2 regions of the Pseudovibrio sp. POLY-S9 genome follow, and region 2 is predicted to be linked to the other one. Evidence: predicted binding sites of a transcription regulator. Region 2 holds the regulator's gene; the other holds the start of a gene.
What was found. Region 2 encodes LexA, which represses DNA repair genes until DNA is damaged. Its sites were predicted from a motif close to TGTTCNNNNTGTGTTCNG; they were not measured.

Region 1 (4,260 bases), on a different contig from region 2:
CACCCTTGATCAGCGCTTGCCCTTCCTGCGGCAGGTGATGGGGCACATCCTTGCCATCAATGAAGAACCGTTTCACCGGAACGCTGAGCGAGCGGGCGCAGGTGCGCATGCCCTGCAAGGTTGCTTCGCGAATGTTGATCCGGTCAACGGTCTGCGCACTTTGCACGCACACACTCACATCAGCCATCTCAAGGATCTGCTCAAAGAGCTCCTCGCGCTTGGCCTCGGTCAACTTCTTGGAATCGTTCAGTCCCTCTGGCAGGTTGTCGTAATCGAGGCTGGCTGCTGCAACCACCACAGGGCCAGCCCATGGCCCGCGCCCGGCTTCATCAATACCGGCAAACCGCCCTTGCAGGTCTTGCTCAACAGAGCGCTCAAAGCGCAGGTCAGGAGCATCAGGAAAGGCGATATCAAAGAGGGAGTTTGCAAAATACGACATGCCCCTCATTGCCATGCAGCCCGGCAGCTTTCAAGCATCAAAACACGCCTCGTCTACAACAATGAAAGCTGCACACCGCCGCAAGTTGGTTTGATGAAATGGTCACAGGACAACTTCATTGAGCGCGAGGATAAACCCTTGCTCTTACACGCCAGCTGAAAGCGCTTTGCCAGCTGGTCAGCGTAAGGACCTTTACCCTTGAAGCGCTGCGTCCACTGAGCGTCATAGTCCTTTCCATCACGCATGGAACGCAAAAGGCTCAGCACACGCCGGTAACTGCCCGGAGCTTCCCGCAAAAGCCATTCCTTGAAGAGTTCAGAAACCTCTCGAGGAAGGCGCAGCAAAATGTAACTGGCCTCTGTCGCACCATGCTCCTTACAAACCTCAAGAATGCTCTCAAGTTCATGATCCGTCAGTCCAGGAATGATCGGAGCTGCCAGCACAGCGGTTGGAATACCCGCATCAGACAGTGCCTTGATCGCTTGCAAACGGCGAGGCGGCGTTGACGCGCGCGGTTCAAGGCTCCGCGCGATCTTCCGGTCCAGTGTGGTCACAGAAATTGCCACCTTTGCCAGATTACGCTCTGCCATTTCGCTGAGAATATCGATGTCCCGCATGACCAGCGCTGACTTGGTGACAATGGTCACCGGATGGCCCGTCTTGTTCAAAACCTCCAGAACATCGCGCATGATTTTGTGCGTGCGTTCAATCGGCTGATAGGGATCAGTGTTGGTGCCAATCGCAATGGGTTTGGGTTGATAAGAGGATGCACCCAGCTCCCGCTCCAGCACCTGTGCTGCATTGGGCTTGGCAAACAAGCGGCTTTCAAAATCCAGCCCTGGCGACAAGCCCATATACGCATGGGTTGGCCGCGCAAAGCAGTAGATGCAGCCATGCTCACAGCCCCGATACGGATTGATCGAGCGATCAAAAGGCAGGTCAGGAGAGCTGTTCTTGGTGATCACATGCCGCGCAGTCTCAATCTGCACTTCTGTCTTGATCGGCGGAAGTTCATCAATTGTTCCCCAGCCATCATCCATCAGTTCCCGGCTTTCCGCCTCAAACCGGCCAGCTTTGTTGGAATGTGCCGCACGGCCCCGACCTGTCATGTTGACCGGGAGCGAAGATCCCAAAGGATCAGCGGCCACAGTTTCGGCCCTGTGATTTTGTGCAGTTGACATGGGGCATGCACTTTCATCTTCTTATGAGAACATAAGTGGAACATTGCTCAAAATATCTGGATTTGCAAGCCTTTACTTTCCAAAGATAAGGCAAATCACTGTAAGCTGTTGGAATGATTAGCGCACTTATTCCCACCTATAACAGCGAGCACCGGCTGGTGCTCACCCTGTCCGCTCTGGTTCCGGCTTCCGCAGAAGGCATCCTGAAAGAAGTCATTATCACCGACGAAGGCTCATCTGATGGGACCGAGATTGTCGCGGATGCCAGCGGTGCGGATTTCGTCAGCACCACCTCAAAATCTGGTTTCGCTCTGGCCGAAGGGCTCAAACGGTGCACCCGTTCCAACTGGGTTTTGCTCATTCAGCCCGGCGCTATTCTGCAAGCGGGCTGGCAGGCAGAAGCCGTATCCTTCATAGAGCGCGCGGAGCGGGTCGGAACTGAGCAGAATCTGGTCGGTGTGTTTCCCAGCCGCACAGAAGAATTCGGCACTGTGGCACAGCTCAAGCAGAAACTTATCACCCTCACGCATCGCTTGCTAAAAGCATCATGCCACCAGCTCCCCATGCTGATCTACAAAGACCACCTGCAACAAGCGCTGGCGAACGCGTCAGGAATGAACCGGCAAGATCAGCTCCAGAAGGTTTTGAGGGCTAGCCGGGTCCATTGGTTGAACGGTACAGTGATCTTTCAAAATACGGCGAGATAACGCGGTACCAGCTTGGAGGGCTCATGGATTGGAATCGACACCTGAACCAATACTGCGAGCGCACCTCCGATGCATTCTGGTCTGAGCCACTCAATGCAGCGAGCAACGCTGCTTTTATCATTGCCGCGCTGATTGCCCTTCAATTCTGGTTGAACGCACGCAGTAACGCAAAAAAAACGCATTCAACGCAAACCAACGCACAAGATAACGCAGCTTTGGTTCTCATTGCTCTGCTGACCATAATTGGGATTGGCTCATTCCTGTTCCACACCTTCGCAACCCTCTGGTCAATGCTGGCTGATGTCATCCCGATTGCGATCTTCATGCTGGTTTACTTCTACCTTGCCACGCGTCGATACATGGATGCCAACCTCTTGATATCACTGGGCGCAACGCTGCTCTTCTTTGGGGCAATGGCATTTGGCCCAAGGCTGTTTGAGGGGATACTCGGATCCACTGCTGGCTACTTCCCGGCACTCCTCGCAATCCTGCTTTTTGCAGGCCTGACCCGCAGCAAAAAAAGGCAAACATCCAACGCTCTGTTAGCCGCAGGCGTAGTCTTCGCACTTTCGATGAGTTTCCGGATTTTGGACGAGCCAATTTGCTCGATTTTGCCAGTTGGAACACATTCCTTGTGGCATATTTTGAATGCAATTGTTTTGCTTATTCTAATTCGCGCATTTATACGCTTTAAGACGTATTGAGATACTGCAAAATCCTAGGCGATGGTCTAGTTTTTGCAAAACTGCGACATCTGAACCGGAAGTCATAGTGATTCCCGGTGGCGAGCCGCTCATTCACTCGGTCAGGCAAGAATAGACGATGACGGACAAAAAACGCCCTACCTCCGGCGAACTCGATGAACAAGCGCTCTTTTACCATGAGTATCCGCGCGCGGGTAAATTGGAAATTCAGGCAACTAAGCCATTGGGAAACCAGCGAGATTTGGCGCTTGCCTATTCTCCGGGTGTGGCTGCTCCGTGTTTGGCAATCCATAAGGATGAGTCAAAAGCGGCTGACTATACCGCACGTCAAAACCTTGTTGGTGTCATCTCCAATGGTACCGCAGTTCTGGGTTTAGGCGCGATTGGTCCTTTGGCATCCAAGCCGGTGATGGAAGGTAAGGCTGTCCTCTTCAAGAAGTTCGCTGGCATTGATGTATTCGACATCGAAGTCGACGAGACCAACGTTGATAAGTTCGTTGATGCAGTTGGCGTTTTGGAGCCAACTTTCGGCGGTATCAACCTGGAAGACATCAAAGCGCCAGAGTGTTTCCAGATCGAGAAACGCCTGCGCGAAAGAATGAATATCCCGGTTTTCCATGATGATCAGCACGGTACCGCGATCATCGTGTCAGCTGCGGTGCGCAATGGCATGGAGCTCTCCGGCAAAAAGCTGGATGAGATTAAAGTCGTTGCTTCCGGCGCGGGCGCTGCAGCGCTGGCCTGTCTTAACTTGCTGGTGTCCTCCGGTGTAAAGCGCGAGAACATCTGGGTCTCTGACATCGAGGGTGTTGTCTACGAAGGCCGCGAAGCCCTTATGGATGAATGGAAATCCGTATTTGCGCAGAAAACCGACAAGCGCACGCTGGATGATATCATCGAAGGCGCTGACGTCTTCATCGGCTTGTCAGCAGCTGGTGTGCTGAAGCCGGAGATGGTCGCCAAGATGGCAAAATGCCCCTTGGTGATGGGCCTTGCCAACCCGAACCCGGAAATTATGCCGGAAGATGCACTGGCTGTTCGTGACGATGTGGTCATGTGTACAGGTCGTTCGGATTACCCGAACCAGGTGAATAACGTCCTCTGCTTCCCATACATCTTCCGCGGTGCTCTGGATGTTGGCGCAACGGCCATCAACGAAGAAATGAAGCTGGCCGCTGTTGAGGCAATTGCCGCTCTGGCACGGGAAGAACCGACCGATGTGGTGGCCA
Region 2 (8,940 bases):
GGTCGATTGACGGTTGGTCTGACTGCGCTTTTGTTCTTTATAGCCGGGTTCTTCCTTGCTGATTTGCGCGTGGAGTATGCGCGCGGTGACCCGCTGGAGCGCCCGGTTACACGCAAAATAGAGGGTGTGGTTGCTGGAGTGAAGCATTCTGGCAAAGGGGCTTACTCCGTCATTTTTGCAGATGTAAACGCACTTTCGCAGAAGGGCGTAACTCCTCTTTCTTATCGCATCCGGATCAGCATCAAGGGGATGAAAGAGGCACCCGTGATGGGGGACAGGATGCAGCTGAAGGCTCGGTTGTTGCCGCCGGGAGGTGCGGTGCGCCCCGGTGGGTATGACTTTGCCCGGACTGCGTTTTTCAGTGGGATTGGTGCGGTTGGCTATGCGCTTTCCAAGCCGGTTGTTGTAGCGCACGTAGAGGGCACAAGTTTTCTGCAAGGGATAGAGCGTGTGCGTAGTGGGATAGCACAGCGGATCCGGCGGGTGTTGGATAACAGCGCGGAAAGTGCGTTTGCTGTTGCGCTTCTGGTGGGCAAGCGAGACTACCTTGCCACCGCTGACAAGGATGCGTTACGCAACGCCGGACTTGCTCATGTCCTCGCTATCTCCGGTATGCATATGGGTCTTGTCACTTCTCTGGTCTTCCTTGGTGCCCGCCTGATCTTGTCTCTCAGCCAGTCGCTTGCGCTGAAAGGACATATTCACGTTTACGCTAGCGTGGCAGCGCTGATTGCGGCGATTGTTTATCTTGGTTTGTCAGGTGCTTCTGTCGCAACGCAGCGGGCTTTTTTGATGGCGGCGATGATTTTATGCGCGGGTCTGCTTGGTCGGCGGGCCTTCAGTTTGCGTGGTCTGGCGCTGGCTTGCCTTGCGCTTTTGAGCCTGAGGCCGGAGGAGGTTCTGGCTCCCGGGTTTCAGATGTCCTTCATTGCAGTGCTCGCCTTGCTCTCAGCCTATATGCTTGGGAAGGATTGGTTGCTCGGTGATCGAGATAGTTCGCGCAGACGGAATGTCTCATGGTTTCAGAAGGTTAGTCGTGTAAGTTTAAAGTGGATTCTAGCTTGTGCGTTGACCTCGTTGATTGCAGGTGCTGCCACGGGGCCAGTTGCGGCGATGCATTTTGAGCAGGTTGCGCCTTATGGAGTTCTGGGGAATATCCTTGCGATGCCATTGGTGACTTTTGTGGTTATGCCCCTTGGGTTATTGAGCCTGCTGGCGATCCCGTTTGGTGCGGATGCGTTCTTTCTGCAAGGGATGGAGGCTGGGTTGGCGCTGGTGCTGAAAGCTGCCTACTGGGTGAGCTCACTCAGTGAGGGGCTGACCAGTCTCGGGGTTGCCAGTGCTCCAGGGTATCTGCTCGTGATCCTAGCGATTGTCGTGCTGTGTGTGATGCCGCTGCGCCTGAAATGGCTTTCACTTCCGGCATTTACGGTGAGTGTCCTGATGTTTGCCGGTGGCAAGGCGCCTGATCTGATGATTGCGGATGCGGGCAAGCACATTGCTTATTATGGGCAGGATGGTGCGTTTCGACTGACGTCCTCGCGTATGTCGTTTGCTGCTGACAGCCTGTTGCGCGCTGGTGGGGGTTCAGCGGGTTCGTTCAAGCAGCACAAGGTGAGGGCTTCAGATCGGTCCTGTGATGAGCGCGGCTGTGTGATTGAGATATTCCCTCAGCAGCCTGCGGAGGGAGAGAGGGTAAGTTCAGAACCTATCCTGCTGGCGCAGTCCAAAGCAGTTGATGTTTTGGAGGCTGACTGCCATCTTGCCACCATCGTCATCACACAGGTTCAGGCGCCTCCGGCTTGCCGGGCTGAGCTGGTTATCGACCAGAAGATTTTCGGAGAACGAGGTTCAGCTTACATCTGGCTCTCAGCTGGCGCTAAGGGCGGGGAAAGAATAAAAAAAGTGCGCTGGGCATATGATGCTCAGCGCAGACCTTGGAATCCAAAATTGCCTCAGGCAACCAATGATTTAATAGCGGCGGAAGAGCGCAATCATCTTGCCTTGAACGTGGACGCGGCCCGGGCCGAAGATGCGAGTTTCGTAGGCGGGGTTGGCCGCTTCCAACGCGACTGAGGCGCCTTTTTTGCGCAGGCGCTTCAAGGTTGCTTCTTCTTCATCAATCAGCGCCACAACGATTTCGCCGTTATCAGCCGTGTCACCACGTTTGATCAACACGGTATCCCCATCGAAGATACCGGCATCGATCATGGAATCGCCTTTGACTTCCAATGCATAATGCTCGCCGCGCCCCATCAGATCAGCAGGCATTGCGATGGTATGGCTTTGTGTCTGGATTGCTTCGATTGGGACGCCTGCAGCAATGCGGCCCATGACCGGGATTTCCAGCGTTGGCACTTCGTCTGGTGATGTGGTGCGTGGAGGTGGCGGCGTTGCTACTTTCTTGCTCAGGGAGCCCTCAATCACCTCAGGTGCAAAGCCTTTTTCCTTGGCGGCAGGCTTCAGGCCCGGAGAAATGGAGTCTGGCAGTTTGAGGATTTCAAGTGCACGAGCTCTGTTCGGCAAGCGGCGAATGAAGCCGCGCTCTTCCAGAGCTGTGATCAGCCGGTGAATGCCGGATTTGGAACGGAGGTCCAGCGCGTCCTTCATCTCATCGAAGGAGGGCGGAACACCGGCTTCCTTCAAGCGTTGATGGATGAACATCAAAAGCTCGTGTTGCTTCTGTGTAAGCATCTTTTATCCCCGTTCGCTCCTAAGGCGCTGATTGAAAGTGAGCGGCCATTCCTGACCAATCGCAGTTTTGTAATTCCAAGAAGCTGAAAGACTTCAACTTCTGCGATTGGAAGGACAAAACACGAACGTACTCTACCTGTTCTCATTGTGTTCTGCAATGGGTTTGTTGAGGTTAAGCCCTGCTAGAACTGGGGGATTTGGTTTCTGGTGGGTGAGTGGGCAGGGGTTGCCCACTTCTGATGTCTGGATTTAGCGTAGCTTGAGCAGGTCCACTTTTTCACCTGCCTTTGCAGCTGGTGCGTGTGGTGGACGAATGATCAGGGCATCTGCTTTTGTCAGCAAAGCAAGCATGGAAGAGTCCTGTTTGCCAAACGGTGTTGCTGTCAGATCTCCGTGTTCGTCTGTGCCCAGACTGGTGCGCAGGTAGTCTTGGCGCATATCATTTGCAGGCAAATCATCTGCCAGAGTTGCTTTGGTAACGCCTTGATTTGTCACAGAGACCGTGCGGCCTAGCATCTTATCCAGAAGCGGGCCAAGGAAGAGGAGTGCGCATACAAGGCTGGAGACTGGATTGCCAGGAAGGCCGAGGACTTTCATGGGGCCAAGGGCTCCGGCCATGAGGGGCTTGCCCGGGCGCATGGCGATGCGCCAGAAGCCTAGCTCCATGCCTTCAGCGCCCAGTACGTCCTGAATGAGATCGTGGTCGCCCACAGAGGCACCGCCGAGTGTCACCAGTACATCGGCTTTTGCTTCAATAGCCTGTTTCACGCGTGCCGTGATTTCCTCAGGCTGGTCTGGTGCAATGCCCAGCATCATTGGCGTTCCGCCACAGTTTCTGACGAATTCTGCGATGCCGACCTGATTGGACGCTATGATTTGATTCGGACCTGGTATCTGACCTGGCTCGACGAGTTCATCACCATTTGCGAGGATCGCAACGACTGGCTTTTTGCGCGCTGGCAAGGTTGCGTGGTTCATAGCGCCTGCAAGAGACAATTCACGGAAGCCGAGTGGAGCTCCTGCCTTCAGGAGGGTCTGGCCTTCTTTGAAGTCGAGGCCTGCTGGGCGGATGAACTTACCAACAGAAACGGCTTCCTCGCAAAACAGGTTATCCCCGTCACGGCGGGCGTTTTCCTGCATCAAAATCGCGTCAACGCCTGCTGGAACAGGTGCACCTGTAAAGATGCGCAGAGCTTCTCCGGCTTGCAACGTGCCATCGAAGTTATGCCCGGCAGCGACTTCTCCAATGACCTTCAAAGCAGTCTCTGGATCGACCGTATCAGCAGCTTTGACGGCATATCCATCCATTGCTGAGGCGGAAAATGGAGGCTGCGTTCGTGTTGCAGCAACATCTTCTGCCAGAATGCGTTCTCCGGCTTCAAGTAGTGGAAGCTGCTCGGTACCGATCGGATTCACATCTTTCAGGAGGCGGTCCAGCGCTTCTTCAATACTGATCAAGTTCATTGGGAGTTATCCTCCTCAGCCAGATAGTGACCGGACTTGCCGCCCTTCTTCTCCAGCAACCGGATTTCACCGATCTCCATAGAGCGATCAACGGCTTTTGCCATATCGTAAATTGTCAGGCAGGCAACGGAGGCAGCTGTAAGTGCTTCCATCTCGATACCGGTCTGGCCGGACACTTTTGCAAAGACTTCGATCTCAATTCCTGGCAGTTCAGGGTTGGGTGTGAAGTCCACCTGAACCTTGGAAAGCGCCAGAGGATGACAGAGAGGGATCAGCTCGTGAGTTCTCTTGGCCGCCATGATGCCAGCAATGCGCGCCGTTGCGAGCACGTCGCCTTTCTTGGCGTTGCCTGAAAGGATCATGTCCAGAGTTTCAGGCTGCATTTTTACCTGACCGCCTGCTCGGGCAATGCGTGAGGTAACCTCTTTCTCCGAAATGTCGACCATATGAGCCGCACCGCTGTCATCTAAGTGAGTGAGTTTTGGAGAAAGTTCTGACATTTTCTTGCCTCTGGACACAGTTTGTTCAGGTGTCTGCTTTTGCCAAGCAGTTGATTTTTAGCGTTTAAGCAAAGCTTTGGTTGCGGTTTCCACATCTTCCTGACGCATCAGGCTTTCGCCGATGAGGAAGGTGGAGATGCCGGAGTTTTCCATTCGGGAGAGGTCTTCCGGAGTGAACAGGCCGCTCTCGCCAACGATGATTCGATCTTGCGGGATCAGTGGTGCGAGCCGCTCGCTGGTTTCCAGAGATGTCTCGAAGGTTTTTAGATTGCGATTGTTGATGCCAACAAGCGGAGAGGAGAGCTTCAGTGCGCGTTCCAACTCAGCTTCGTCATGAACTTCGATAAGCGCATCCATGCCCAGTTCAAATGCGGCGTCTTCCAACTCTTTGGCCAGTTGGTCGTCAACAGCTGCCATAATGATCAGAATACAGTCAGCGCCCCATGCACGTGCTTCATGAACCTGATAGGTGTCATAAAGGAAATCTTTACGCAGAACTGGCAGAGATACTTCAGTGCGCGCTGCGACGAGATACTCTGGTTTGCCCTGAAAGGATGGTGTGTCTGTCAATACGGACAAGCATGCTGCACCACCGTTTTCATAGGCTTTCGCGAGTGCGGGCGGGTTGAAGTCAGCGCGGATCAGCCCCTTGGATGGACTGGCTTTTTTAACCTCCGCGATCAGGGCGTACTCACCATTCGCATGTCTGGCTTTCAAAGCATCTGCAAAGCCGCGTGTTGGTGTTGCTGCTTTAATCGCCTCATTCAGATCAGCCAATGAAGTTTGCGCTTTGGCAGCAGCAATTTCTTCACGTTTGTAAGCTTCGATTTTCTTAAGGATATCTGACATGGGATCCGTGGTCTTAGAGTTTCATATTGGCAGCTGTTGCAGCGTCGGAGGCTTCAACAAGTTTGTCCAGTCGGGAAAGGGCTGCACCTTGGTCAATCGCATGCGCAGCCATCTGGACACCCTCAGCGAGGGTGGAGACCTTATCTGCGACGATAAGGGAGGCCGCTGAATTGAGCAGGACGATATCCCTGTAAGCGTTTTTTGCTCCTTGCAGCACTTCGCGCAGTGCCTGAGCATTTTCTTTTGGATCGCCGCCTTTCAGATCTTCTGTTTTTGCAAGCGGCAGGCCCGCATCTTCAGGAGACACTGTGAAGGTGTTGATGTTTCCGTTCTTCAGTTCGGCGACAAAGGTGGTTCCGGTGGTGGTGATTTCGTCCATTCCATCGGAGCCGTTGACGATCCAGGCTTTTTCGGTGCCCATTTCCTGAAGGGTGTTAGCGAGTGGTTCAACCCATTGCTGTGCGAATACGCCTGTCATCTGGCGCTTTGCGCCTGCCGGGTTGGCGAGCGGGCCTAGCAGGTTGAAGATCGTTCTGGTGCCCAGCTCAATGCGGGCCGGGCCGACATGGCGCATGGCCTTGTGGTGGTTTGGCGCAAACATGAAGCCGATACCGGCCTCATGAATGCAATGGCTGATGCCGTTCGCATCCAGATCCAGATTGATGCCAAGCTCGGCAAGTGCTTCTGCTGAGCCGGATTTGGAGGACAGGGACCGATTGCCATGTTTTGCAACGGTTACGCCACAGCCTGCCACAACAATGGCTGTACATGTTGAGATGTTATAGGAGCCGGATGCGTCGCCACCTGTGCCAACAATGTCGATGGCGTGATCTGGTGCTTTCACCGGGATCATCTTGGCGCGCATGGTTTCTACAGCTGCGGAAATTTCGTCGATGGTTTCGCCGCGCAAGCGCAAGGCCATGAGGAAGCCACCGATCTGTGCGGGAGTTGCAGCGCCTGACATGATGATCTCGAAGGCCTCGCGGGCCTGAGATCGGTCCAACGTGTTTCCGTCAGCGACAATTCCAATGAGATTTTTCAAATTGCTCACGGCGAAAACCCCCTCAATCTCTCAGGTAATTCCTTAGCATACACAAGGGCTAACTATTAGATAGCTTTCGGAGGGCTGTCTAGGAGATAAACAAAAGCCCGCCACACTTATAAGTGTGGCGGGCTTGTTTTCGACAAGGATTTGTCTACTGGCGATCCAGTCCGGTCAGCTGGTTGAAGACTGTCTGATTTACTCGGACACCTTCTGTTTGCTCCAGCTGAGAGATGAACTGGTTGAGCAAGGAGCTTTCCAGCGCGCCTGTCAGCTGAGTGTCAATGCGCTGCACGTTTTCAGATTCTGTCATGAAGGCTGGAGACGTCGTGTCGGTGAGGACAAGAAGAATGCGGTCTTCGTTGTTGCCAGGAACTTGAGAGGCGGTGCCTTTTGGTCCGGAAAATGCTGCAGTCACAGCTGAGCCGGAAAGCTCCGCAATGCCGCCGTTGCGGGTGAACGGAGCGGATGTGGCTGTTGTCAGGCCTTCGGCCGTTGCGACTTCGGAAAGAGGCTTTCCTGCTTCGACTTCTGCGATCAAAGCTTGAGCTTTTTCTTCCAGCAGTTCCGCTGTGCGGTTGTCAGTCCAGTCAGCAGTCACGGCTTCTTTCACTTCAGAGAGTTCTCTGTCGCGGGAAGGGGTGACATTTTTCACTTCGTACCACAGGTGACCTGTGCGGCCGATTTCCAGCGGATCATTTTCAACGCCAACATCGGTTGAAAAGACTGCTGTGGTCAGTGCGCTTGCTTGTGGAAGATCAACAGTTTCGCCCGCTTCGTTTTTGCCGGAAGCGTCAAATGAAGGTGTGTTGATCAGAGCCAGATCAAAGCGCTCAGCGATTTCTTCAAAGGTGCTGCCGCCTGCGCGTGCGTCTTCGACTTCGTTGAAGAGGTCTTCTACTTCATCGGCTGCGTTTGCCTGAGCAACGACACCGCGTAGTTCGTCTTTAACGTCTTCCAGAGGCTGTACTGCAGCTGCCTTAACCTCTTTGGCAAAGAGGGCCGCGTTGGTGAACTGTCCTTCGACCACGTTGCTTGCCTGACCTTCTTTGAGAGCGAAAGCTGCATCTGCAATTTTTTGATCAAGGAAGCCGGATTTGTTCATGAGGCCGAGATCGACATCTTTTTCGGTCAGATCGCGTTCATTCATGAGGTCTTCAAAGGTCTTGCCGGACTCCATCTCAACAACAGCAGCTTCTGCTTCCTGTTTGGTTGGGAAGGAAATCTGGAAGATTCGGCGCTGTTCCTGAGACTGATAGCGGTTTTTGGTGCGCTCATATTCCTGAGCGAGTTCCGCTTCAGTCACATTTTCCGGCTTTGCGATCTTGTCTGCTGTCAGCTCTATCAAAGTGGCACTGCGGTATTCAGGTGCTTTGTAGTTGCCTTTGTTCTCTTCAAAAAACGCAGCGAGTTCTTCGTCAGTCGGAGCTGGAACATTTGTCAGAGAGCTTTGTGGCAGCACGAGGTACTCAACAGTGCGCTCTTCCATTGCGTATTTGTCGAAGGCTTCGAGCATTGCCTTCGGCACAACGATGCCGCCGATAACGGCTTCTGCAAGCTGTTGACGCTCTGCGACGAGCTGTTGCTGCATCACGAATTCGTCTTCGCTTATGCCCAGATTATAAAGTACCTGGCTCAGGCGATTACGGTCGTAACCATTTACACCCTGAAATGCTGGTGTTTCCTGAATTGTTTTGACAATAGCTTCATCAGATACACCGATGCGCAGCTGTGATGCTTCATAATCAAGCGCAGCTTCGGCGATGAGGCGGCCCAAAACCTGAGCTGGTACGCCAAATGCAGCGGCCTGTTCCTGAGTGACAGGCTGGCCGACGCGGCGTGACAGCTGGTCGAGCTCGCGTGAATAAGCTCGTTGGAAATCCTGAGCCGAAATTTCTTTGTCGCCAACTGAGGCAACAGATGTGGAGCCGATTCCAGTAAAGACGTCAGCGATCCCCCAAACTGCAAAGCTGAGGACCAGAAGGCCGATCAGGATCTTTGCAAACCAGGAACCTACGCTATTACGCAGCGCGTCGAGCATAATTTTATCCGTTCTCTTGTTGAAGGCGAGGGACAGTCTCCCCGCGCACACATGCAAGGCCGCCGGATAATAGTGTTCCTTTCGCCCTGGGGCAAGTTTACACGCCATAAAGGCTGTGAGATTCGACAGGAGATACGAAGTTCATCGTACTAGCGGTAATCCGCTATGGGACTTAAGTGTTTTTTCTGCTAGTGAGCACACATTCCATTTGGGAATTTGGCCATTTGGGAATTTGGAATTCATATTTGGGGAACGGATCAAATGACTAATCGGCCACTTGTTGCTGGTAACTGGAAAATGAATGGCACCAAGGCTGCAGCTACAGAGCTGGAAGCTATGGGCGCGGGATA

Region 1: the regulator LexA is predicted to act here: its motif matches at 1,646-1,663, upstream of PPL9_RS22660 (PA0069 family radical SAM protein).

What each region holds. Positions count from the first base shown of each region.
Region 1 is NZ_LCWX01000228.1:310-4,569, forward strand. Features, by position in the region: gene PPL9_RS22655 (ribonuclease HII) at 1-439, opposite strand, end outside; gene PPL9_RS22660 (PA0069 family radical SAM protein) at 493-1,548, opposite strand; gene PPL9_RS22665 (glycosyltransferase) at 1,734-2,327, shown strand; gene PPL9_RS22670 (ceramidase domain-containing protein) at 2,351-3,031, shown strand; gene PPL9_RS22675 (NADP-dependent malic enzyme) at 3,150-4,260, shown strand, end outside.
Region 2 is NZ_LCWX01000239.1:5,762-14,701, reverse strand. Features, by position in the region: gene PPL9_RS26420 (ComEC/Rec2 family competence protein) at 1-2,076, shown strand, start outside; gene lexA (transcriptional repressor LexA) at 1,972-2,694, opposite strand; gene glp (gephyrin-like molybdotransferase Glp) at 2,944-4,158, opposite strand; gene moaC (cyclic pyranopterin monophosphate synthase MoaC) at 4,155-4,658, opposite strand; gene trpC (indole-3-glycerol phosphate synthase TrpC) at 4,716-5,507, opposite strand; gene trpD (anthranilate phosphoribosyltransferase) at 5,521-6,558, opposite strand; gene PPL9_RS26390 (SurA N-terminal domain-containing protein) at 6,704-8,590, opposite strand; gene tpiA (triose-phosphate isomerase) at 8,852-8,940, shown strand, end outside.